One region of the Amycolatopsis thailandensis genome, then DNA from elsewhere that is predicted to be linked to it. Evidence: riboswitches for the same ligand, from Rfam matches in the RefSeq annotation. Region 1 holds a riboswitch; each other region holds the start of a gene.
The links. A riboswitch is a leader RNA that binds a small molecule or an ion and turns the genes downstream of it on or off. The one in region 1 is predicted to bind cobalamin.
Positions count from the first base shown of each region.

Region 1 (5,670 bases):
ACGGGAACGCCAGCACGAGATCGAGCGATCGCATCACGGCTTCGTCGGCCCACCGGCCGCGACCGGCCGCGAAGAGACCGAGCGGTACGCCGATCAGGTAGGCGAGCCCGAGCGCGGCGACCGTCATGCCGATCACGGGAAAGCCGCCGGTGAGGATCACCGTGAGCGCGTCACGGCCGAGGACGTCGGTACCGAGGGGGTGGGCGGAGTCCGGTGGCTGCCACGGCGCCCCGACGGACACCGGCGGACCCGCGATCAGCGGTCCGGCCACCGCGAACAGCACCGGGACGGCGAGCAGGATCCAGCCGAGCGTCCGGCTCACCACGTGACCAGCTCCCGGCGCGGCGTCAGCCGGTGCGCGACCAGGTCGGCGACCAGGTTCCCGAGCACGACGACACCGGCGAACACGAGCACGTATCCCTGCACCTGCGGGATGTCCCGGTTCTGCACGGCCTCGACGAAACCCGTGCCCATCCCGGTGATCGCGAACAGGGATTCGACGATCACCGTGCCGGTCAGCAGCCCCTCGACAGCGCGGGCGAGCTGCTGCACGGCGGGCGCCGCGGCGGCGGGCAGGAGGTGCTTCAGCACGACGGTGCGTTCGCGCAGGCCGAGCAGGCGCAGATGGTCCGCCACCTGCCCGCGGGTCTGTTCCGCGACGCCGACCCGGATCTGCCTGGCGACGTCGCTCAGCTGACGGCCGACGAGCACGATCACCGGCAGCACGAGCACTTCGGGACGCTCGGTCAAGTCCGTCCCGGCCGCGGTGGCGGGCAACAGTCCGGTGTAGACGGCGAATCCCGCGACCAGCAGCAGACCGAGGACGAACTCGGGGATCGAATGCAGGAACAACGTGACGGCCGTGAGTATCCGGTCGGTCCGGGAGCCTTCGCGGACACCGCACGCCACCCCGACGCCCAGCGCGAGCGGAACGAGCACGAGCACCGTCACCCCGGCGAGCACGGCGGTGGCGGTGAACCGGCGGGCGATCTCGTCCGTCACCGGAGCGCCGGTGACGAGCGAGCGGCCGAGGTCACCGGTGGCCAAGCCCGAAAGCCAGTGCCCGAACCGGTCGAGGAGAGGCTGATCGAGGCCGAGTTGGTGGCGCACCGTCGCCACCTGCTCGTCGGTGGCTTGCTCGCCGAGTACGACCGAAGCCGCGTCGCCGGGCAGCAGCGCGGTCACGGCGAACGTGGCGACCAGCACGAACAACGCCTGGAGCACGGCGAACCCGAGCCGGCGCAGGGCGTACCCCGGCACGTCAGGACAGGCGGGCGCGGTCGAACCTCGCCCAGTCGAAGGTGTTCGGCGGCGCGGTGACCACCCCGGACACCCGTTTCGACGTCGCGATCGTCCAGGTGCTGAAGCCCCAGGCGAGCAGGCCGCCGGACTCGTGCACGATCCGCTGGGCGTCCGCGAACAGGGCCAGCCGGGCACCCTCGTCCGAGGTGGCGGCGGCACGGTCCATGAGCGTGTCGAACTCCGGCGAGGCGAACCCGTTGACGTTGTTCGAACCGCCGGTGCGGAAGCGCTGGTTGAGGAACGTCGCCACCGGCAGGGTGGCGGTGCGGGTGAGCGCGGCGACCCCCTTGGTCTTCGTTTCGCCGAAGTAGGTGCTCGCCGCCCGCGTGTTCGGCGTGGCCTTCAGCCCGATTTCGTTCAGCTGCTGGGAAATCAGCGTCGCCGCGGTGGGGAAACCGGGATCGACGTCGCTGGTTTCGATGGCGAAAGCGAGTCCCTCGGCGCCCGCTTCCCGGACCAGCGAGCGGGCCAGGTCCACGTCCCGGGAGCGTTGGGGAATGCCGGTGGCGTAGCCGCGAAGTCCCTTGCCGAACAGGTCGTTGCCGATCTCGCCGCGTCCGGCCAATGCGACCCGGTTCAAGGCTTCGCGGTCCACTCCGGACAGGACGGCGCGCACGAGCCGAGGATCGGCGAACGGCGGCTGGGTCAGGCGAAGGATCAAACCCTGCATCGTCGTCCCCCGGGCTTCGAGCAGCGAGACACGTCCGTCGCCGCCCAGCCTGGCCGCGGTACCGGCCGCGAGGTCGTGGGCGTAGTCGACCTGTCCGGAGAGCAGGGCGTTGACCCGGGCCGTTTCGTCGTTGACCGGGACGAATTCGAGCTCGCCGACGCTCGGCGCACCGTCCCAATGGGACTCGTTCCCGCGGAACACAGTCGTGCCGCCGGGAGTGAACGAGACGAAGCGGAACGGACCGGAGCCGACCGGCGCGCCGAACGCCGTCGTCCCGGCGGGGACGATCTCCGCTCCCGGCGCGCCCCAGCCCGACGGGAATTCGAAGTCGGGCGCGCTCAGCACCAGCTCCAGTTCACGGGGGGAGGCGGCCTTGCTGCGGCCGAAGTCCACCTTCGCGAAGTACTGGCGGGACGAGGAGGCCAGTGCGGGGTCGGCGATCCGCCGGAAGCTGTACAGAACGTCGTCCGCGGTGACCGGGCGTCCGTCGTGGAAGGCCGCCTGTCGCAGCCGGATCCGCCAGCGCGTCCCGGAATCGTCGCTCTCCCAGGATTCGGCCAGCCGCGGCCGCAACGAGGTGTCGGCGTTGTAGGCGACCAGCGTGTCGAAGAGCGCCTTGGCCCGCGCCTGGTCGACGAAGAGCGAAACCTGTGAGGGGTCCAGTGTTTCCTTCGAACCGCCCGCCGCGAACGCGACCCGCAACCGGCCCGTGTCCGTGGGCGCGCCCCCGCAGGCGGCCAGAGGCGCGAGGGCGGCGAGGGCGAGCAAACGCCGACGGCCGAGCGGATGACGCGTCACAGTTACCTCCGGGACATCGAGCACTGTCCCGGGCGCGCGGACGCGCTGAAACGGGACCCCGCTCCGCACTCCACGACAGTTGGGGCTGGCAGTACCCGGCGGGCAGTCCGGCTCACGGCGTACGGCCGTTCACGGTTGCGGGTCAGCGCCGGATTCACACCGGCTTCCCCCGACGGGCACCTTCTTACGTTGTGGCGCACACGGTAACCCATGGGCGCCCTGTGCTACACAGGATCAAGATCACGAAGGGGAGCGCGGTGGACGAAAAGCTCGCGGCAGGCTGGGTGCGACGGTGGGACCTCCAGCAGGAACGCTATGTCGCCGACCGCGAAGAACGGTTCGACGTCCTGATCGACGTCGTCGAACACGTCTGCCGCGATGTCGCCGAGCCGCTGGTGCTCGACCTCGGTTGCGGCCCGGGCTCGCTGACCACCCGGCTCGCCCGGCGCCTGCCGCACGCGCGGGTCGTCGGCGTCGACAACGACCCGTTCCTGCTCGCACTCGCCCGGGCGAGCCGCCCTGACGACGCGGATATCGAGTACATCCAGGCGGATCTCGCCGAAGACGGCTGGCTGACGTGGCGGGCGATCGACGCCGCGGTGTCGACGACCGCCTTGCACTGGCTGAAACCGGATCGGCTCGCCGGCGTCTACCGTGACCTCGCGGACGTGCTCCGGGCAGGCGGGGCGCTCGTCAACGGTGACCACTTCTACGACGAGCAACCGGGCATCCGCGACCTCGCCGAAGCCGTCAAGAACCGTCGTGCCGTCCGGGCCGGGGTCGGGTCGAACGAGGACTGGAAGAGCTGGTGGGCCGCGATCGCGGCCGATCCCGCGCTGCGGGCGGAGTTCACGGCCGACGAGCTGAGCGGCATCTCGACCGGCTACGGCAACAGGCTCAGCCCGCAGGAGCACACCAGACTGCTCAGGGAGGCGGGCTTCGCGGAGGTGGCGCCAGTGTGGCAGTACGGGGACGACTACGTCCTCACAGCACTTCGCTGACCTGGTGGTTTCCATGGCGCGAGGACAGGGTATGCGTGATCATGACCGAATTCCGCCACACCGCCACGATCGATCTGCCCGCCTCCGATCTGTTCGCCTACCTGCGTGAACCGCGGAACCTTCCCCACTTCTTCCCGCAGCTGAGCCAGGCCGAGCCGGAAGGCGGCGACGCCGTGCACGTCGAGGCCGACGTGGATGGTGAGCACGTCGAAGCCGAAGCGTGGCTGAAGGTCGATGAGGAAAGTCGCTCCTTGAGCTGGGGTTCCCAAGGCCCGCACGACTACCACGGCCGGTTGTCGATCGAAGACGCCGGTGCCAACGAGTCCCGGTTGACCGTGACCTTGAGCAGTGTCCGTGAGGCGGGCGAGGAGGAAGTGCAACGCGGGCTCGAGGAGACCGTCGCCGCGCTGGCGCACACCGCGGTCGCGGACTCCGACGTCGAAGCCGCCGAGGAACAAGGCGGCTGGGCCGGGCACTGAGCGGTGTGCGCTATATTTAGAAAATGGTGAATATGACCGGGGTGCTCCGCCGGGGCGCCCAGGAACTGCGGTACGGCGACCTCGCGGGCGATCGGCGTCCTGTCGTCTTCACGCACGGCGCGGGCATGGACCATCGGATGTTCGATGCCCAGGCCGAGGCTCTGCACGAACGCGGCCATCGGGTGATCACCTGGGACCAGCGCGGCCATGGCGAGTCGGGCCTCGCGCCGGGTTCCGGCTTCACCGCGGCGATCGCGCTCGACGACCTGACGGCTCTCCTCGACCACCTCGGTCTCGACAGCCCGATCCTGATCGGGCACTCCCTCGGCGGCAATCTCGCCCAGGCGCTGGTCCGCCGTTCCCCAGAACGCGCGGGCGGCCTCATCGTCGTGGACTCGACGTGGAACGCGGGGCCCCTCACGGCCGCGGAACGGCTTCTGCTGAAGTTCGCCGCACCGTCGCTGGCGCTGATCCCCGCCTCGCGGCTTCCCGGTCTCATGGCCCGTGCCTCAGCGGTGACTCCGGAGGGAATCGCCGAGTGCGAGGCGACCTTCGCGCGGATGCCCAAACGCGTCTTCCTTGACGTCTGGCGAGCCACCGTATCCCTCGTCGACCCGGAGCCGGGGTACCGCACGCCCGTTCCGCTCGGCCTCGTCCGGGGTGAGGACGACAAGACCGGCAACATCGCGTCCGCGATGCCTCGCTGGGCGCGGGCCGAGGGCGTGCCCGAACACGTCGTCCCCGGCGCCGGCCACGTGGTCACCTTGGACGCGGCGGAGATGGCCACGAAGACCATCGTGGACATCATCGACGGCTGGGACGTGGAGCCCAGGGCATGACCCCCGCCGAGGACCACGATGTGTTCGCCACGACCATGGGAGACTTTCTCGCGTCGTGGAACCTTCCGCGCGCGACCGGCCGCGTCTACGGACGGCTCCTGCTGAATTCCAGCCCCGCGTCGCTCGATGAGCTTGGCGAGGCACTCGGCCTCAGCAAAGGGGCGGTGAGCGTGGCGGTCCGTGAGCTGGTCTCATGGGGTCTCGCCCGGACCATCCCGCAACCGGGCAGCCGCCGCCTGCTCGTCGAGGCAGTGGGCGGCTTCGAGCAGCTTCTCGCCGCCAGCCACGAGCGGACCCGCGCCTTCATCCGCGTGCTGCGAAGTGGAACGCGAAGTGCCGAAGACGAGAAGGCCGAGGCCCGGCTCTCCGAGGTCGCCGACTTCTTCGAGTCCTATGTGGACGCTGGAGAGCAGATGCTGCGGAGCCGTCGGTCCTGAAGGGGCGAGCGGGGGAGTCGGCTTCTATTGGGAGTAGGGCAAAGGTGTCGTGCTCGGCCGCTCGCGCGTCTAACGGGGTTCGAGTATCGGGTCCGGGAGGGGTGGTGGTGTTAAATGTAAAGGGTAGTACCCAAAAAAAAAAAA
Region 1 covers NZ_JBHXJK010000012.1:28,098-33,767, forward strand. The annotation lists gene ACFWMR_RS07130 (ABC transporter permease) at 1-325, opposite strand, end outside; gene ACFWMR_RS07135 (ABC transporter permease) at 319-1,260, opposite strand; gene ACFWMR_RS07140 (ABC transporter substrate-binding protein) at 1,262-2,770, opposite strand; cobalamin riboswitch at 2,851-3,007, opposite strand; gene ACFWMR_RS07145 (class I SAM-dependent methyltransferase) at 3,028-3,771, shown strand; gene ACFWMR_RS07150 (SRPBCC family protein) at 3,813-4,250, shown strand; gene ACFWMR_RS07155 (alpha/beta fold hydrolase) at 4,274-5,089, shown strand; gene ACFWMR_RS07160 (GbsR/MarR family transcriptional regulator) at 5,086-5,526, shown strand.

Region 2 (5,670 bases), on a different contig from region 1:
GAAGTAGGCGTCGACCAGATCTTTGTCTACTTCGGACAGAGTGGCGGGGGACCACTTCGGGGAGCGGTCCTTGTCGATGATCTGCGCCCGGATGCCTTCGGCGAACTCGGCGGAGGCGAGCGCGCGGGTCGAGATCCGGAACTCCTGCGCCAGCACGGCTTCCAGGTCGGGCAGCGCCGCGGCGCTGCGGAGCGCCCGCAGGGTCACCTTCAGCGAGGTGGGCGACTTCGCCTCGATCTCCTTGGCGGCGGTGGCGGCCGCGTCACCACCGGCGTGGAGCCGGGTCAGGATCTCCTCGACGGTGTCGGCCGCGTAGCAGCGGTCGATCCAGTCGGCGTCCTCGGCCAGCGCGCTCGGCGGCGCGGGTTCGGCGATCAGCTCCAGCGCGGTGTCCGGGGTCCGGGACGCGAGCGCGTCGAGCAGGTCCGGGATCTTCTCGCTGGAGACGAAGTGATCGGCGAGTCCACAGTGGATCGCATCGGCACCCGAGATCGATCCGGCGGTGAGGGCGATATGCGTGCCGAGTTCACCGGGCGTCCGGGACAGCAGGTACGTGCCGCCGACGTCGGGGACGAAGCCGATGCCGGTCTCGGGCATGCCCACGCGGGAACGTTCGGTGACGATCCGGTGGCTGCCGTGCGCGGAGACGCCGACCCCGCCACCCATCACGAGCCCGTCCATGAGCGCGAGGTACGGCTTGGGGTAGCGCGAGATCAGCGCGTTCAACCGGTACTCGTCGGCCCAGAACTTCAGCGACGCGGTGCCGCCGGTGCGAGCGTCTTCGTAGATGGCGCGGATGTCGCCGCCCGCGCAGAGCCCGCGGTCGCCGGCGCCGTCGATCAGCACGGCGCGGACCGCCGGGTCGGAGCGCCACGCTTCGAGGTGGTCGAGCATGGCGAGGACCATGTCGTGGTTCAGCGAGTTCAGCGCCCGCGGCCGGTTCAGCGTGATCCGGCCGATTCCACTGTGGACGAGGAATCCGACGTCGTTCACGAAGCCTCCTGCAGCATCCGGCGCGAGATGATCACGCGCATGATTTCATTGGTCCCTTCGAGGATCTGATGCACCCGCAGGTCGCGGACGATCTTCTCCAGCCCGTACTCGGCGAGATAGCCGTAACCGCCGTGCAGTTGCAGCGCCTGGTTGGCCACTTCGAACCCGGTGTCGGTGCAGAAGCGTTTGGCCATCGCCGAAAGCTGGGTCGCGGTGTCCTCGCCGTGGTCGAGGGCGTCCGCGGCCCGCCAGAGCAGGGTGCGGGCGGCCTCGAGATCGGTGCGCATGTCGGCCAGCCGGAACTGCAACGCCTGCTTCTCGGACAGCTTCTCGCCGAACGCCGAACGCTCCGACAGATGCCGGACGGCCATCCCGAGCGCGGCCTCGGCGCCGCCGAGGGAACAGGCCGAGATGTTGAGCCTGCCGCCGTCCAACGCGGACATCGCGACCCGGAAGCCGGAGCCCTCTCCACCGAGGAGCGCGGAAGCCGGGACTCGGGCGCCTTCGAAGATCACCTGCCGGGTGGGCTGGGCGTTCCAGCCCATCTTGATTTCGTTGGGACCGAAGGAAACGCCGGGCGTGTCCCGTTCGACGATGAACGCCGAGATCCCGCGCGCGCCGGGGCCGCCGGTGCGGGCGAGCACGACGTGGACGTCCGACGTGCCCGCGCCGGAGATGAACTGCTTGACCCCGTCGAGCACGTATTCGTCGCCGTCGCGGCGGGCACGAGTGGAGAGCGCGGCCGCGTCGGAACCCGCGTCCGGTTCGGTCAGGCAGTAGCTGCCGAGGGCGTCCATAGTGGACAGGCGAGGCAGGTATCGGTGGCGCTGGGAGTCGTCACCGAACTTGTCGATCATGGTCGCGACCATGTTGTGAATGGAGATGTACGCGGCCAGCGACGGGCAGCCGGTGGCGAGTGCCTCGAAGACGAGGACGCCGTCGAGCCGTCCGAGAGCGGAGCCTCCGAGCTCTTCGGGCAGGTAGACGCCGCCCATGCCCAGCTGGGCGGCCTTGCGCAGGACGTCGACCGGGAAATGCTTGGCCTGGTCCCATTCGATCGCGTGCGGGGCGAGGTGTTCCGCGGCGAACTCCGCCGCGGTCTCGCGCAGGGCGCGCTGTTCGTCGGTCAGTCTCATCGTGGCCTCAGCTCATCGTCGGGATGACGAAGCTGGCGCCTTCCTTGGTGCCGGAAGGCCAGCGCGAAGTGACTGTCTTGGTCTTGGTGTAGAAGCGGATCGAGTCCGGTCCGTGCTGGTTGAGATCGCCGAAGCCGGAGCGCTTCCAGCCGCCGAAGGTGTGGTAGGCGATCGGCACCGGGATAGGCACGTTGACCCCGACCATGCCGGTGTTCACGCGCGAGGTGAAGTCGCGGGCGGTGTCACCGTCACGGGTGAAGATCGCGACGCCGTTGCCGTACTCGTGCTCGCTGGGCAGCCGGAGTGCCTCTTCGTAGTCGGCGGCGCGGACGATCGACAGGACCGGACCGAAGATCTCCTCGCGGTAGATCCGCATGTCAGCGGTGACGTGGTCGAACAGGCAGCCGCCGAGGAAGAAGCCGTTCTCGTGACCGTCCACAGTGGTCCCGCGGCCGTCGACGAGCAGTTTCGCCCCTTCGGCGACGCCGACGTCGATGTAGTCGCGGACACGCTGGACGGCCTCGGCGGTCACCAGCGGCCCGAAGTCGGCCGTCTCGTCGAGCGAGGCGCCGACCTTCAATGTCTTGACCCGCTCGGTCAGCCGGGCGGCCAGCGCGTCGGCGGTGGCCTCGCCGACCGGGACGGCGACAGAGATCGCCATGCAGCGTTCGCCGGCGGAGCCGTAACCGGCGCCGATCAGCGCGTCGACGACCTGGTCGAGGTCGGCGTCCGGCATCACGATCAGGTGGTTCTTGGCGCCGCCGAAGCACTGCGCGCGTTTCCCGTGCGCGGCGGCGGTCGTGTAGATGTACTCGGCGATCGACGACGAGCCGACGAAGCCGACGGCTTCGACGCGGGGATCGGTCAGCAGCGCGTCGACGGCCTCCTTGTCGCCGTTGACCACGTTGAACACACCCGGCGGCAGACCGGCTTCGAGGAAGAGCTCGGCCAGCCGCAGCGGGACCGACGGATCGCGTTCGGACGGCTTGAGCACGAAGGCGTTCCCGCAGGCGATCGCCGGGGCGGCCTTCCACAGCGGGATCATCGCGGGGAAGTTGAACGGAGTGATCCCGGCGACCACGCCGAGCGGCTGCCGCATCGAGTAGACGTCGATGCCGGTGCCCGCGCTGTCGCTGTATTCGCCTTTGAGCAGGTGCGGGATGCCGATGGCGAACTCGACCACTTCGAGACCACGCTGGATGTCACCGCGCGCGTCGGGGACGGTCTTGCCGTGCTCGGAGGCGAGCAACCGGGCGAGGGAGTCCTCTTCGGCGCGGACGAGGTCGACGAATTTCATCAGCACCCGGGCCCGCTTCTGCGGGTTCCAGCGGGCCCAGTCGAGCTGGGCCTGCGCCGCGTCGGAGACCACATCGGAGACCTCGGCGGCCGAGGCGAGCGGGACCCGGGCCTGGACGGCGCCGGTGCTGGGGTCGAAGACGTCGGCGAACCGGCCGGACGTGCCCGGTACCGGCTTGCCGCCGACGAAGTGACTGAGTTCGGTGCTCATGGATGCCCTTTCCGAAAGTGCGCAGGACGGAGCCGCCCGGGACCGCGATCGGCGGCCGGGCAGGGGAGTACGACGACTTACCGCCGGGGTGGTGGCGGGTCGGCGACTTTCGCGCAGGCAGGAAGAATCCGCATGCGTTCAGCTCCATCCTCGTGGACGAACACGGACATCTGCGGCCGGTATCCTGGCTCCCGGATCCGCGGCGGCTCCGGCCTTCCCGGCTCGCGCCAGTGGCCTTCTCTGCGGGAGCGCCGCTCCCCGGTCACAGTGGCGGGACCGCGCCGGATTCTCACCGGCTTCCCTGCACCGCAGACCTGTGGACACCATAAAGTAGGAAGTCCGACTATGTCGAGGTTGTGGCGTAGGCCTCAGCCGAGCGGTGGATACGGCAGCAGACTGGACGAATGCTCGTCGACCCGCATCGGCTTCCCGATCGCCGGGAAGGCGCGCTGTGGGCAGGCGGGCCGCTCGCAGACCTTGCAGCCCATCCCGATCGGGGTGACGGCCGCGCCGGTGCCGAGCGCGAGGCCGTCGGAGTAGACGAGCCGCTTGGCGTGCCGGAGTTCGCATCCGAGCCCGATCGCGAACGTCTTGCCGGGGTCACCGTGCCCGCCCGCGGCGCGGGAGACGGTGCGGGCGAGCCAGAAGTACTTTTTGCCGTCCGGGAGTTCGGCGATCTGGGTGAGGATCCGGCCCGGTGACCCGAAAGCCTCGTAGACGATCCACAGTGGACACGAGCCGCCGACACGGGAGAAGTGGAAACCGGTGGCGGACTGGCGTTTCGAGATGTTGCCCGCACGATCGACCCGGACGAACGAGAACGGCACGCCGCGTGTTCCCGGACGCTGCAAAGTGGACAGCCGATGGCAGACCGTCTCGAAACCGACGCCGAAGTGGTCGGACAGCCGGGTGATGTCGTAGCGATACCGCTCCGCCGCGCCGAGGAACACGCGGTACGGCAGCACGACAGCGCCCGCGAAGTAGTTGGCCAGGCCGATCCGCGCGAGCCGCCTCGCGGTGTCGCCGCTGAACTTCCCGTCTTCGACGAGCCGGTCGATCACCTCGCCCGCTTCCAACAGCGCCAGTTCCGACGCGAGCCGGAACGCGGCCTGGCCGGGGCGCAGCGCGGGGGAGAGCCGCAGGGTTTTGCGGCGTGGGTCGAAGTGGTGCTGGTCGGGGCCGAGGGATTCGGCGGTGACCTTGACGCCGTGGCGCTCCAGCAGGCCGGTCGCCAGTCCACTTCGGACCTCGCCCGGGTGGAGCCGCAGTTCCGCGGCGAGCTTCTCGGCTGGGGCGTCGAGTTCGGCGACATGGTTGCGGCGCAGGTAGAACCAGTCGCGGATCTCCTCGTGCGGCTGCTGCGCCGTCGAGCGGTCCAGTCCTTGCTCGGTCACCAGGGTGGCGACGTTCTCCACCGCCTCCCGGTAACGGCGATGCAGCGCGACGAGAGTCCGCGCCACCTCGGGCAGCGTGGTGGTCAGCGCGTCGACCTCGCCGGCGGAGATCGCACCGCTGACGGTGTTGTCGTCGAACACTTCGCGTACGTCGGCGATCAGCCGTGCGGTGTCGCGGGCGGCGAAGAACTCCGTGTCGACGCCGAAGGTCTCGGTGAGCTTGAGCAGCACCGGCAGGGTGAGCGGCCGGCCGTTGTGTTCGAGCTGGTTGACATAGCTCGGCGAGATCTCCAGCAGTCTGGCCAGCTCGGATTGGGTCATGGACCGGTCTTCGCGCAGCTGGCGCAGGCGAGCGCCCGCGTACATCTTCTCCACAAGCGGACTGTAACAACATTGACAAGGAGGGCGCGAACGTTCACAAAGCTTCACAGGGTCGAGTGGTGGCAAGGACTTCCTGAAGCTGCCACGCTCAGAGGCAGAGCGCCACGAGGTTCACAACCGAGGGGAACCATGATCGACCACACCGTCCGCACCCACCGCTCCGCCGAGTCGCTTTCCCGCGAGGGCCAGCTCGCGTGGAAGCTCGCCGCCGTCGCCACCGACGACGTTCCGGTCACCTCCGAGGTCGCCGACATGGTGA
Region 2 covers NZ_JBHXJK010000016.1:84,469-90,138, forward strand. The annotation lists gene ACFWMR_RS09175 (enoyl-CoA hydratase/isomerase family protein) at 1-993, opposite strand, end outside; gene ACFWMR_RS09180 (acyl-CoA dehydrogenase family protein) at 990-2,129, opposite strand; gene ACFWMR_RS09185 (CoA-acylating methylmalonate-semialdehyde dehydrogenase) at 2,137-3,636, opposite strand; cobalamin riboswitch at 3,794-3,979, opposite strand; gene ACFWMR_RS09190 (short-chain fatty acyl-CoA regulator family protein) at 4,005-5,405, opposite strand; gene ACFWMR_RS09195 (MmgE/PrpD family protein) at 5,541-5,670, shown strand, end outside.
Region 2: another riboswitch for cobalamin. It lies ahead of ACFWMR_RS09185 (CoA-acylating methylmalonate-semialdehyde dehydrogenase); the one in region 1 lies ahead of ACFWMR_RS07140 (ABC transporter substrate-binding protein).

Region 3 (5,670 bases), on a different contig from region 1:
CCGGAGCCCGGCCTCGCGAAACGCCTGGCGCACGGCTCGCTCCCGATCGGTCGGGGGCCGGTCGAGGGTGCCGAAGACGACCGACGGCATCAGCATCCCGCGGAGCACGCCGTCCGCGTCGAAACCGCCACCGGCCTGGGGAAAGCCCCAGGCGATGCGGTCGAGAGGGAGCGGGCCGATCGCGGCCGCCGGCTCGGTCCAGACGTTGCCGAAGACCAGCACCGTGGCCCGGCCGACACGCGGGGCCAGGAAAGCCGTCGCCTCCGGCAGGCGGTGGTGCGAAACGCTGAGCACGATCAGGTCGAAGTCGTGGTCCGGCTCCAGCGTTTCGCGGAGGCGCACCGGCCACTTCTCGACGACACGCTGCCCCCATATCCGGCGCCGCGTGTCGAACAGGTCGAGGTCCACCGAGTCCCCGTACGTCGCCGCGCGGCCCGGCCGGACGTAGAACTCGACGTCATGTCCCGCCTTCCGCAGGGCCCAGCCGTAGATGGTGGCGATCACGCCTCGGCCGAACATCAGGATCTTCAAGCTGGACCTCACGGGGTACGATCGATTTGGAGATTATCTCCACTTTCGAAAATATGGAGATGCTCTCCACTTGTCAACGCGAGGGAGCGCATGACCGCCGACAAGCCGCTGCGGGCCGACGCCCGGCGCAAGCGCGAGGCCCTCCTCGCGAAGGCCCGGGAGATCTTCCAGGCCGGATGCTTCTTCGATCTGCGCTTCGACGACTTCGCCTGCCTGGCAGGCGTGGGCACGGGCACGCTCTATCGCCACTTCCCCACCAGGGAGGCGCTGGCCGAGGCGGTCTACCACGGGGAAGTCGCCGCGCTGTGCGACCGCGCCCGACAGCTCCAGGCCACCCTTCCCCCGGCGGAAGCCTTGGCGACCTTCCTTCGCGACATGGTCGACCACCTAGGCGCCCATGCCGGCCTGGCCAGGACGCTGGCCACCCTCATGGCCGACCGTTCGGGCGCCCTCGCCGAGGGCAGCCGGGCGCTGGAGGAGGCGGTCACCGCCCTCGTGGCCGACGCGGTGCGGGACGGCGCCGTTCGCGACGACGTGGACGCCGGTGCCGTGATGATGGCGCTGCACGGGATCGGTGCGGCCCATGACCGCCCCGAGTGGCGGGCCGAGGCCGACGGCGTCATCACCCTCGTGCTGGACGGGCTGCGCCGGTGACAGACTTTTCTCACATTCCAGCGACCCCGTAGCGGGCCTGAGTACGCTCCGGAGTGCTACTGGTTCGCCCGGCCCTCCAGGCCGGTCGAGGTAACAGGGAACCCGGTGAGAATCCGGGACTGCCCCGCAGCGGTATGTGGGAACGAAAGCCGTCACCGTGCGAGACACGGTAAAGCACTGGGTATGGCACCCGGGAAGCGACGGCCGGTAGGAGCGAGTACGTCGCCCACGAGTCCGAAGACCTGCCCGTGGTACGCGCGCCGACGGCGTGCGTGAGTCCGGGCCTCGTGGGATGGGCACGACCGAACGGCGGTCACTCCTGCGCGCGCTCCGGGCTCCGACGACAAGCTCGCGAGGAGAGAGCTGTGACCGAAATCGGCACGACAGTGCTGGGCTACCCCCGGATCGGACCGGACCGGGAACTCAAGCGTTCACTCGAACGCTATTGGGCGGGCAAGATCGACGAGGCCGAACTGCTGGACACCGGCCGCGCGCTGCGCACCCGCACCTGGCGGGAACTCAAGGACGCGGGGCTGGATTCCGTCCCGTCCAACACGTTCTCCCACTACGACCAGGTGCTCGACACCGCCGAGCTGTTCGGGGCGCTGCCGGAACGCTTCACGACGCTCGGTCTTTCGCCACTCGACACCTACTTCGCCGCCGCCCGCGGGGTTCAGGACGCGCCGGCGATGGAGATGACGAAGTGGTTCGACACGAACTACCACTACATCGTCCCCGAACTCGGCCCGGACACGACGTTCTCGCTCACCGGCGCGAAGCCGCTGGACGAGTACCGCGAGGCCCGCGCGATCGGCGTCGAGACGCGGCCGGTGCTGGTGGGCCCGGTGACGTTCCTGCTGCTCGCGAAGGCGGCCGAGAGCGCCCCGGAGGGCTTCCGCCCGCTGGACCTGCTCGACAACCTCCTCGACGACTACGTCGAGCTGCTGCGGCGCCTGCATGACGAAGGCGTCGAGTGGGTCCAGTTCGACGAGCCCGCGTTCGCGGGAGATCGCACCGAGCAGGAACTCAACGCCCTCATCCGCGCCTATCACCGGCTCGCGAAAGCGACCGCGCGGCCGAAGATCCTGGTCGCCGGGTACTTCGGCGGCCTCGGCCGCGGTCTCGGCGTGCTGGCCCGCTCCCCGATCGACGCGGTCGCTGTCGACCTGGTCACCGACGAGTCCTTTGTGGACGCCGTCGCGGCCGAACCCGCCTTGCGCGACAAGGAGGTCCTGGCCGGGGTCGTGGACGGGCGCAACGTCTGGCGCACCGACCCGGCCCGCGCGCTCAGCCGGGCGGCGACGCTGCTCGGCACCGCGAAGTCGGTCAGCGTCTCGACGTCGTGCTCCCTGCTGCACGTGCCTTACGACGTCGAAAGGGAGGACGGACTCCACCCGCGCCTGAAGGGCTGGCTCGCCTTCGCCAAGCAGAAGGTCGACGAGGTCGTCCTGCTCGGCCGCGCGTTGAAAGAGGACGGCGTCGATCTCGAAGCCGCCCGTGCCGTGGTCGCGGACCGCGCCACCGCGGCCGACCTGACCGACGCGGGCGTGCGTGCCCGGCTGGAGGCGCTGCGGCCGGACGACACCGTCCGCTCCCCCTACGCTCAGCGCGCGGCGGCACAGCAGGCCGCGCTGGAGCTGCCGCCGTTGCCGAGCACGACGATCGGCTCGTTCCCGCAGACCACCGAGGTCCGCAAGGCCCGGGCCGCGCACAAGGCGGGTTCGCTGGACGACGCGGGCTACGAGGCCGCGATGAAGGCGGAGATCGAGCACGTCATCCGGCTACAGGAGGACCTGGGCCTGGACGTGCTGGTGCACGGCGAACCCGAGCGCAACGACATGGTGCAGTACTTCGCCGAGCGGCTCGCCGGGTTCGCGGCCACCGACTTCGGCTGGGTGCAGTCCTACGGTTCGCGGTGTGTGCGGCCACCGATCCTGTACGGCGACGTCTCCCGTCCGGAGCCGATGACCGTCGAGTGGGCCCGCTACGCGCAGAGCCTGACCTCGAAGCCCGTCAAGGGGATGCTGACCGGGCCGGTGACGATCCTGGCGTGGTCGTTCGTCCGCGACGACCAGCCACTGGGCGAGACCGCCCGCCAGGTGGCGCTGGCCATCCGCGACGAGGTGCACGACCTGCAAGCGGCGGGCATCCGCGTCATCCAGGTCGATGAACCGGCGCTGCGGGAACTGCTCCCCCTGCGTGCCGCGGCGCACGAGGCGTACTTCGCCTGGGCGGTTTCGTCGTTCCGGCTGGCGACGTCCGGGATCTCCGACGCGACACAGATCCACACGCACATGTGCTATTCGGAGTTCGGTGAGGTGGTCAAGGCGATCGACGCGCTGGACGCCGACGTCACCAGCATCGAGGCCGCGCGGTCGAAGATGGAGGTCGTCACCGACCTCGGCTCGGCGGGCTTCGGCCGCGGCGTCGGGCCGGGTGTCTACGACATCCACTCGCCGCGCGTCCCCGACGTCGACGAGGTCAGCGGGCTGTTGCGGACCGCCGTCGGCGCCGTGCCCGCCGAGCGGATCTGGGTCAATCCGGACTGCGGTCTGAAGACCCGCGGTTACGCCGAGGTCGAACCGGCCCTGCGGAACCTGGTCGCGGCCGCCCGGGCGGTCCGGGCCGAGCTGGGCTGATCTGTCAGGAAAGGGTCTTTCAAGACGAAAAACGTCTTGAAAGACCCTTTCCTGACACTCGGGGCGGCTCCCTCCCCCAGGGTATTGTCAGGACGTCAACAAGGGTGCGATGGTGGAGCGGTAGCCGGTCTCAACGGGGAGATGGTCACCATGGCGAACACCGTCGAAAGGGTCACCGGGGCGCTGCGCGAGCGGGTTCCGCCGCTCACCTCGATCCCCCTGCCGCGTTCGGTGGACCAGCGCTGGCTCGGCGCGACCTGGCCGGTCCGCGAACTCGCGCCCGCCCCGCCGGGCCTCAAGCCCGTCCTCGGCGACGAAGGCCCACCGGTCATCGGGCACGCGCTGGACTTCATGCGCTTCGGCATCGAGTTCGGCCTCAAACGCCACGAGACCTACGGCCCGGTGTCGTGGATGGGCGCTTTCGGCCGCCGCATCGTCACCCTCTCCGGTCCGGAGGCCACGCAGATCGCGTTGGTGAACAAGGACAAGGCCTTCTCCCAGGAGGGCTGGAAGTTCTTCATCGAGCAGTTCTTCGACCGCGGCCTGATGCTGCTCGACTTCGGCGAGCACCATCTGCACCGCCGGATCATGCAGGCGGCGTTCACCCGGCAGCGGCTCACCGGCTACGTCGACCAGATGGGACCGGCCCTGCGCGACGGCGTCGCCGCGTGGGCGGACCGCCCGAATCCCCGGATCTACTGGTCCCTCAAGCAACTCACGCTCGACGTCGCGACGCGCGTGTTCATGGGTATGCGATCCGGCGACGACGCGGCCGCGATCAACCGCGCGTTCGTGAACTCCGTGCGCGCGGGCACGGCCATCGTGCGATTCCCCGTTCCCGGCGGCCGCTGGGCGGCGGGGCTGCACGGCCGCAAGGTCCTCGAACGCTACTTCTCGGCGAATCTGCCCGCGAAACGGGCGAGCGACGGCGACGACCTCTTCACCGCCTTGTGCCACGCCACCACCGAGGACGGCGACCGCTTCACCGACGCCGACGTCGTCAACCACATGATCTTCCTGATGATGGCGGCGCACGACACCTCGACCATCACCAGCGCCGCCGCCGTCTACCACCTCGCCAAGAACCCCGAGTGGCAGGAACGCGCACGCCGGGAGTCCTTGGCGCTCGGCGACGACGTGCCGGACATCGAGGCGCTGGAAACCCTGGAGACGCTGGACCTGGTGATCAAGGAATCCCTGCGCCTGGTGGCCCCGGTTCCTTCCCTGGCAAGGAAAACCGTGAAGGACACCGAGGTCCTCGGGCACTTCGTTCCCGAAGGGACACTGGTCGGGGTTTCGCCCACCGTCAACCATTTCGCACCGGAGCACTGGACCGATCCGATGCGTTTCGACCCGGACCGCTTCGGCGAGCAACGCCGTGAGGACAAGTCTCACCGCTACGCCTGGATGCCGTTCGGCGGCGGCGCGCACAAGTGCATCGGTCTGCATTTCGGGACGTTCGAAGTGAAAGCGCTGCTCCACGAGGTGCTGCGGGCGTATCGCTGGTCGGTCCCGGAGGACTACACCGCGCGCTGGGACTACGTCTCCCTGCCCGTCCCCGCGGACGGCCTGCCGATCCGGCTGACGGCACGCTGACCCGGCCGGCGAACAACCACTTTCGAGTACTCTTGGTAACTTCCGGTCACCACTCGTGTAGCAGCGATCACCCTTTCAGCCGGTAGACACTCCGGATCACGCGTGATGCCGTGGCACTACACCCGGTCGGCTCATACCTAGTGTGGGTCCGTGTGCTCGGACACCCGGTCTGAGCTGGCCATAAACCGCGCATGAAGAGGTGAAGTGTGCCCGAGCCTGGTTCCGCGCCAGGGTTGGTGGACGTCGCTCG
Region 3 covers NZ_JBHXJK010000026.1:39,458-45,127, reverse strand. The annotation lists gene ACFWMR_RS13165 (ketopantoate reductase family protein) at 1-531, opposite strand, end outside; gene ACFWMR_RS13160 (TetR/AcrR family transcriptional regulator) at 622-1,185, shown strand; cobalamin riboswitch at 1,229-1,449, shown strand; gene metE (5-methyltetrahydropteroyltriglutamate--homocysteine S-methyltransferase) at 1,551-3,824, shown strand; gene ACFWMR_RS13150 (cytochrome P450) at 3,966-5,420, shown strand; gene ACFWMR_RS13145 (putative bifunctional diguanylate cyclase/phosphodiesterase) at 5,657-5,670, shown strand, end outside.
Region 3: another riboswitch for cobalamin. It lies ahead of metE (5-methyltetrahydropteroyltriglutamate--homocysteine S-methyltransferase); the one in region 1 lies ahead of ACFWMR_RS07140 (ABC transporter substrate-binding protein).

Region 4 (5,670 bases), on a different contig from region 1:
CCTCGGCGTGACACCGGGAACCGGATTGGTCGTCGCCGACTTGTTCAGCGAGAACGACCAGCCTTCGAAACCGCCGGGGACGACGTTGCGGTTGAGCGCGCCGTAGTTGCTGTAGGTCCAGGTGGTCCCGGAACCGTCGGCGTGCCAGTAACCCCAGTACGCGCCGGCGGGCGGCGTGTTGACGCACGGCTCCTTGTAGCTCGGGTTGCTCGACAGCGGGATGGTCTCCGTCGCGGCCGGGCGGCCTTCCAGGCGGCAGACGAAACCAAGGCCCCAGCGGGCGGTTCCGGCGACCGCGATCCCCGCGTCCTGCAACGCCTTGATACCCGAGCGGGCGGTGCCCGGGCTCGCGTTGGGCGAGCAGCGGGTGATCGTCGGCGCGGCTGTCCCGCCGTTGCCGTCCAGCTCCTGGAAGTCGACGACGACGGTCGTACCGGTGAGCGCGTCGGAGCCGGTGCAGATCCCGTCGTAGCCCTTGGTGGGATCGACCGCGTTCGCGGGTGCGGCGGAAAGCCCGATCAGTCCGATGAGGACGGTCGTGACGGTGAGCAGTTTTCTCATGGTGTAGCCCCCTTTGTCTTGATGAACCGGCGAAGCAGGAACAGAAGGACGATCGCGGCGGCCAGGAGGATCGTGGCCAGACCGACGAATCCCCAGATCAGCCACGCGGGCTGGGTGGTCTGGGCGGCGGCCGCTTGCAGCTGTGTCCCGGAGACGGCGTCGGCGGAGTTCGCCTCCGTGAGCGGCAGCCGGATCGCGGGCGACAGCGGCGAATCCGCGGCGGTGAGCCAAGACCGGCCCGCGACCCCTTGCGCGGCGGCCAGGCTCGTCGGGAAGTCGGTCTTCCCGTCGCTCGCCGCGACGGAACCCTTGGCGAAACCGCCGTCGGCCTGGACCAGTTTGCCCAGCGACCGCGCGGTTCCGCTCGCGTCGAGGCCGGCGGTCTGCCGCGCGGCGGCGACGGCGGCGCTGAGCACGACATCCGGCTCGCCCGCCTCGCCGGTCACCATGCCCTCGCCGGTCGGCCGGACGCCGAGCGCGCCCACCGCGGAGACGAACGCCGACACGCGCCGCTCGGTCCAGCCGTCGGGGCGTTTGGTCGACGGCGCGGCGTCGGTGTGCGGGCGTGCCGCCAGCGCGGTGACCGCGGCGGCCGTCGCGCCCAGGTCACCGGAGCCGCACTCCGCGGTGTCGAGGTGCTTCGGGAAGGTTCCGTCGGCGCACTGGCGCGAGAGGAGCAGTTCGACCGCGGGGCCGGGGTCGGCGGCGGTCGCGAGCACCGCCCACGCGTGCCGCTCGACCGTCTCGTCGGCATCGGCGAAGGAGCCGACGTCGGTGAACTTGCCGTCCGCGCCCCGCAGCTTCACCAGATCGGCGCGCAACTGCCCGGCGTCCGCCTTGGCGAACTCGGCGACGAGCACGAGCTTCGCGAGCGGTTCGGCGTAGGAGGCGCCGCTCTGCTCGTACGGCGCGCCGTGGGCGTAGGCCTGCACGGCTTCCGGCGTGAGCAGGAACTTCGACGCGCGGTCGACCGTGTCCGGCTGCTCGTCCAGTGCCCGCAAGGCGAGCACCAGATCGGCGGTGGCGTCGTAGTCGACGTAGGTCTTGCCGTCCTCGGTGACCTCGACGTGGTCGCCGCCGACGAGCCGGTTCGTCAGGTACGCGCCGAGCCGGGACGTCGCGGGGGCCGTGCCCGCGATCGCGACCGGCGTGGAGATCGCGGTCGGTGGCGGGACGCGGGCGCCGGTCGACGCCCTCGGCGTGACGGTCTTCTTCTGGGGTTTCGGTGCCGTCGTCTTCGGCGCGGGGGCCTGCGGGGCGGGTTTGGCCGCGGGCGGAGTGCTCGTGACGGTGACCGTGCTCGGCGCGGGCGGACTGGCCGACGGGGACGAGGACGTGCCCGGCGTCGGCGTGACCGAGGTCGTGGTGGTGGTGGTGGTGGTCGTCGTCGTGGTGGTCGTGGTGGTCGTTGTCGTGGTGGTGCTCGGCGCCGGTTCGCTCGTGGTCGAGGTCGGCGTGCTCGTGGGCGACCCCGTCCCGGAGGACGACGTCGTCGTGGGCGTGGTCGGCGTTTCCGAGACGCTGCTGGTCGGCGGCTGCCCACCGCCCTTCGTGAGCGAGGAGAAGCCGACCTGCGACAACCCGAGCGAAGCCTGGGCGCTCGCGCGGATCCAGGTGTCGAGGCCGCTGATCCCCGAGGCGCGCGCGGCCTCGTAGGAAGCGGGGTTGTAGGCGATCGCGCCGAGGTCTCCCGCGAGCCTGTTGCCGGAGTCGGCCGCGGCGTTCGCTTGCGCGGACTTGAGGTACCGCACGCCCTTGTCCACCGCCGCGTCCGCGCCACCCGCCTCGGCCAGTCCCTGAAGGATCAGGCCGGTGCTGTTGGTGTTCGGCGCTTCGGTGCCGACGCCACCGCCCCAGCCGCCGCCGGCGGCCTGGTTCGCTTTGAGCCACGCGACGGCCTTGGCGATCGGGGTGTCGAGCCCGGCCGCGCCCGCCTTCTTGGCGGCCAGCATCGCCGAAAGCGCGATGCCGGTGGCGTCGCCGTCGGTCGGCGAGAGGTCGAGCGGTTTGCCCTCGTCGCAGGTCGAGACCTTGTGCCCGTCCGGGGTGACGTGGTCGCCGGTCTCCTTCGTCGGGATGTAGGCGAACATGACGCGGAAGTAGCCCTCGGAACACTGCTGGGTCAGCAGCTTGTCGATGGCGAGCTGGTCGTTCTCGCCCGCCGCGGCGAGCCCGATCACGCCGAGCGCCTGGCCGAACATGTTGGCGTTGTTGATCACGTCGCCGGTGACGTCGGGCTTCTTCGTGTAGTCGCTGACCCGGCCCTTGTCGGGCCCGCCGCGCATGATCGCGTTCTGGGTCTCGGCGACCAGGTCGTAGCCGTCGAAGTTCCGCGGATTCCGGCCGGAGACCTCAGCGGCGACGAGGGTCTTGGCCGTGGCTCCACCGACGATGACGTTGTCGAACCCGGCGCCGGGGATGAATCCGTCCCAGGTGAAGTAGTCGGTGGCGTGGCCCTGGTCGTCGAGGAACTTGACGATCGGCTCGGCCTTCGCGGCATCGCCCGACGCGTACATCGAGAACAGGACGTCGAGCATCAAGCCGTGGTCCGGCAGTGAGCCGCCGTTGGGGTTCTCGAGCGTGCCGTCCGGCTGCAGCTTCGTCGCGAGCCAGCGGGAGTTCGACTTCGCCGCGTCAGGATCGTTCGCTGCTGTCGCCGTTCCGGTGAGCAGCGCGGCGACCACGCCGACGCTGACGGCGAAGGCCAGGGCGGCCAGGGACCCGCGGCGCATGACTCCTCCTTGCGGCATGGCGGAGGACAGGCGCGGGACGCCGCAGTCACCCCTGTTTATCGCGACAGTGGTTCGGACTTCTGGTTGGTTCATCCGCCCGTGCGGTACCCCGGCTCGCCCTGGTGAAGGGCCCACGGTTGCGCGACAGCGCCGGATTTCGACCGGCTTCCCCGTCACGGGCGGCGGTATTGGGTTGTCGAGCCCGCCGAGGTTAACACCCGATTACCTCCGGCAGGCACCGCTGAGCAGGTCGGTTGCCAGGATCACAGCGTTACTCGCGCCCGGCGGTACCCCCGCGCTTGACCGGCATGACACTCTTCGGGTCGTCCGATTCAGCGCGGTCGTGGGGGAAGTCCGGTGAGAGTCCGGCGCTGTCCCGCAACGGTATGCCCTCCAGGCGAGCCCGGTCACCCACGTCGCGCGGTGTCACCGACTCCTGTCGAGGAAATGCGGGAAAGGGTTCTCATGAGACGTTTGGTCTTCGCTGTCGCCATGCTGTGCGGCATCGGGCTGGTCGCCGCTCCGGCGGCGAACGCCGCCACCCCGAACAAGGCGGACGCCGCCGCGGGCTGGCTCGCCAGGCAGATGACCGACGGGGAAAGGTTCGAGGCCGATTTCGGCGGCCAGAAGTTCCCCGACCAGGGCTTGACGATCGACGCGATCTTCGCGTTCGCCGCCGCCGGTGTGTCCGACACGAACGCGGGCAAAGCGATCACCTGGCTGGCGAAGCCGGAGATCACCACCGGCTACGTCGGCAGCGGCACCGAGGCCTACGCGGGCGCGCACGCCAAACTCCTGCTCGCCGCGCAGATCCGGGGCAAGAACCCGGCGTCGTTCGGCGGCGTCGACCTGAAGACGGGCCTGCTCTCGCTGCTCACGCCGTCCGGCCGGTTCTCCGACCGCTCCGAATACGGCGACTACTCCAACGCCTTCTCGCAGTCGCTCGCGCTGCTGGCGCTGGACCGCACTCCGGCGGGCGCGCCCGCGTCGGCCGTGACGTTCCTGGCGGGCGCCCAGTGCGCGGACGGCGGATTCCCGCTGAACTTCGGCGAAGCCACCTGCACCAGCGACGTCGACGCGACCGCGATGGTCGTGCAGGCCTTGCGCGCCACCGGTGACGCGGTGAACGCCCGCGAAGGCACGTCCTGGCTGGTCACCAAGCAGCACGCGAACGGCGGCTTCGGCGTCGGCGCGAACGCGCCGAACTCCAACAGCACCGGCCTCGCCGCCGAAGCGCTGGCCGGGCACCGTCCCGCCGCCGCGGTCAAGGCGCGGGAGTTCCTGCGGTCGCTGCAGACCGGCTGCACCGGCGCCGAGGCGGACCGCGGCGCGATCGCCTACGACGCCACCGGGCTGAACCCGGCGACCGCCCCGCGCGCGACCGCGCAGGCGATCCTCGGCCTGGCCAGGGTTCCGCTGAGCGACCTGCAGGGCGGTGGCCGTCCGCAGGCCCCGGTGCTCGCCTGCCCGTGATGTGAGCCTTCGGGTGGTTTCCGCTTGCCACCGACGGAAACCACCCGTACCGGCAGTCAGCCGGCGCGGAGCGGCTCGCGTCCTTCCACGAGCGCGCCGAGCAGAGTCGACGCCGCGTCCAGATCGGGTGCCCGGGAGGCGAGCACGTCCGAGTACAGGAACGCCTCCCCCAGCCGGACGATCGCGTAACAGAGGCTGTCCAGGCCGACCGAGGGGACGAAACCGCCGTCGTCGACGTCGCGGCGCAGCAGGTCGACGTGCGCCGCGATCACCCTCGGCTGGACGCGGCCGTGCGGATCGGTGAGCAGGCGGATCGCCAAGACCGGCTCGTCGTCGAGGAAACGGCGGAACCCGGCGCTCGCCGCGAGCACGGATCGGTACTCGCGCATGATCGCGAGACAGCGCAGCTCGCCTGCCGCGTTGCGCACCACGTCGCCTTGTTCGCGCTGCCAGGTGCGCGTCGCGGCCGCCAAGGTGCGTTCGGACAGGTAGTGGAGAGCGTCGCCCAGCAGGTCTTCCCGGTTCCCGGCGCGGCGGAACAACGTACTGCGGGAGATGCCCAGGTCCTGCGCGAAGGCGGAGGTGTCGACGCGGACACCGCGCTCGATCCACCGCGCCGCGCTGCGGATTATGTCCTCGGCAGAGGGGTTCACGACCGCAGATCGTACGAGAACGTGGCCCCTCGCTCGCGCCTGGCGTGAGCAAGGGGCCCTTCACGTACTTCAGCCGGCGGGCAGCACGCGGCCCCGCACCTCACCGAACCCGATCCGCGCGCCGTTCGCGCCGGGCGCGGTCCCGGTGATGACGACCTCGTCGCCGTCCAGCAGGAAGGTGCGCTCCTCCCCCTTGACCGTGAGCGGTTCCCTTCCGCCCCAGGACAATTCGAGGAACGCGCCGCGCTGGT
Region 4 covers NZ_JBHXJK010000058.1:32,338-38,007, reverse strand. The annotation lists gene ACFWMR_RS23280 (flagellar hook-length control protein FliK) at 1-561, opposite strand, end outside; gene ACFWMR_RS23275 (hypothetical protein) at 558-3,293, opposite strand; cobalamin riboswitch at 3,375-3,489, opposite strand; cobalamin riboswitch at 3,600-3,726, shown strand; gene ACFWMR_RS23270 (prenyltransferase/squalene oxidase repeat-containing protein) at 3,759-4,766, shown strand; gene ACFWMR_RS23265 (QsdR family transcriptional regulator) at 4,823-5,419, opposite strand; gene fahA (fumarylacetoacetase) at 5,489-5,670, opposite strand, start outside.
Region 4: another riboswitch for cobalamin. It lies ahead of ACFWMR_RS23270 (prenyltransferase/squalene oxidase repeat-containing protein); the one in region 1 lies ahead of ACFWMR_RS07140 (ABC transporter substrate-binding protein).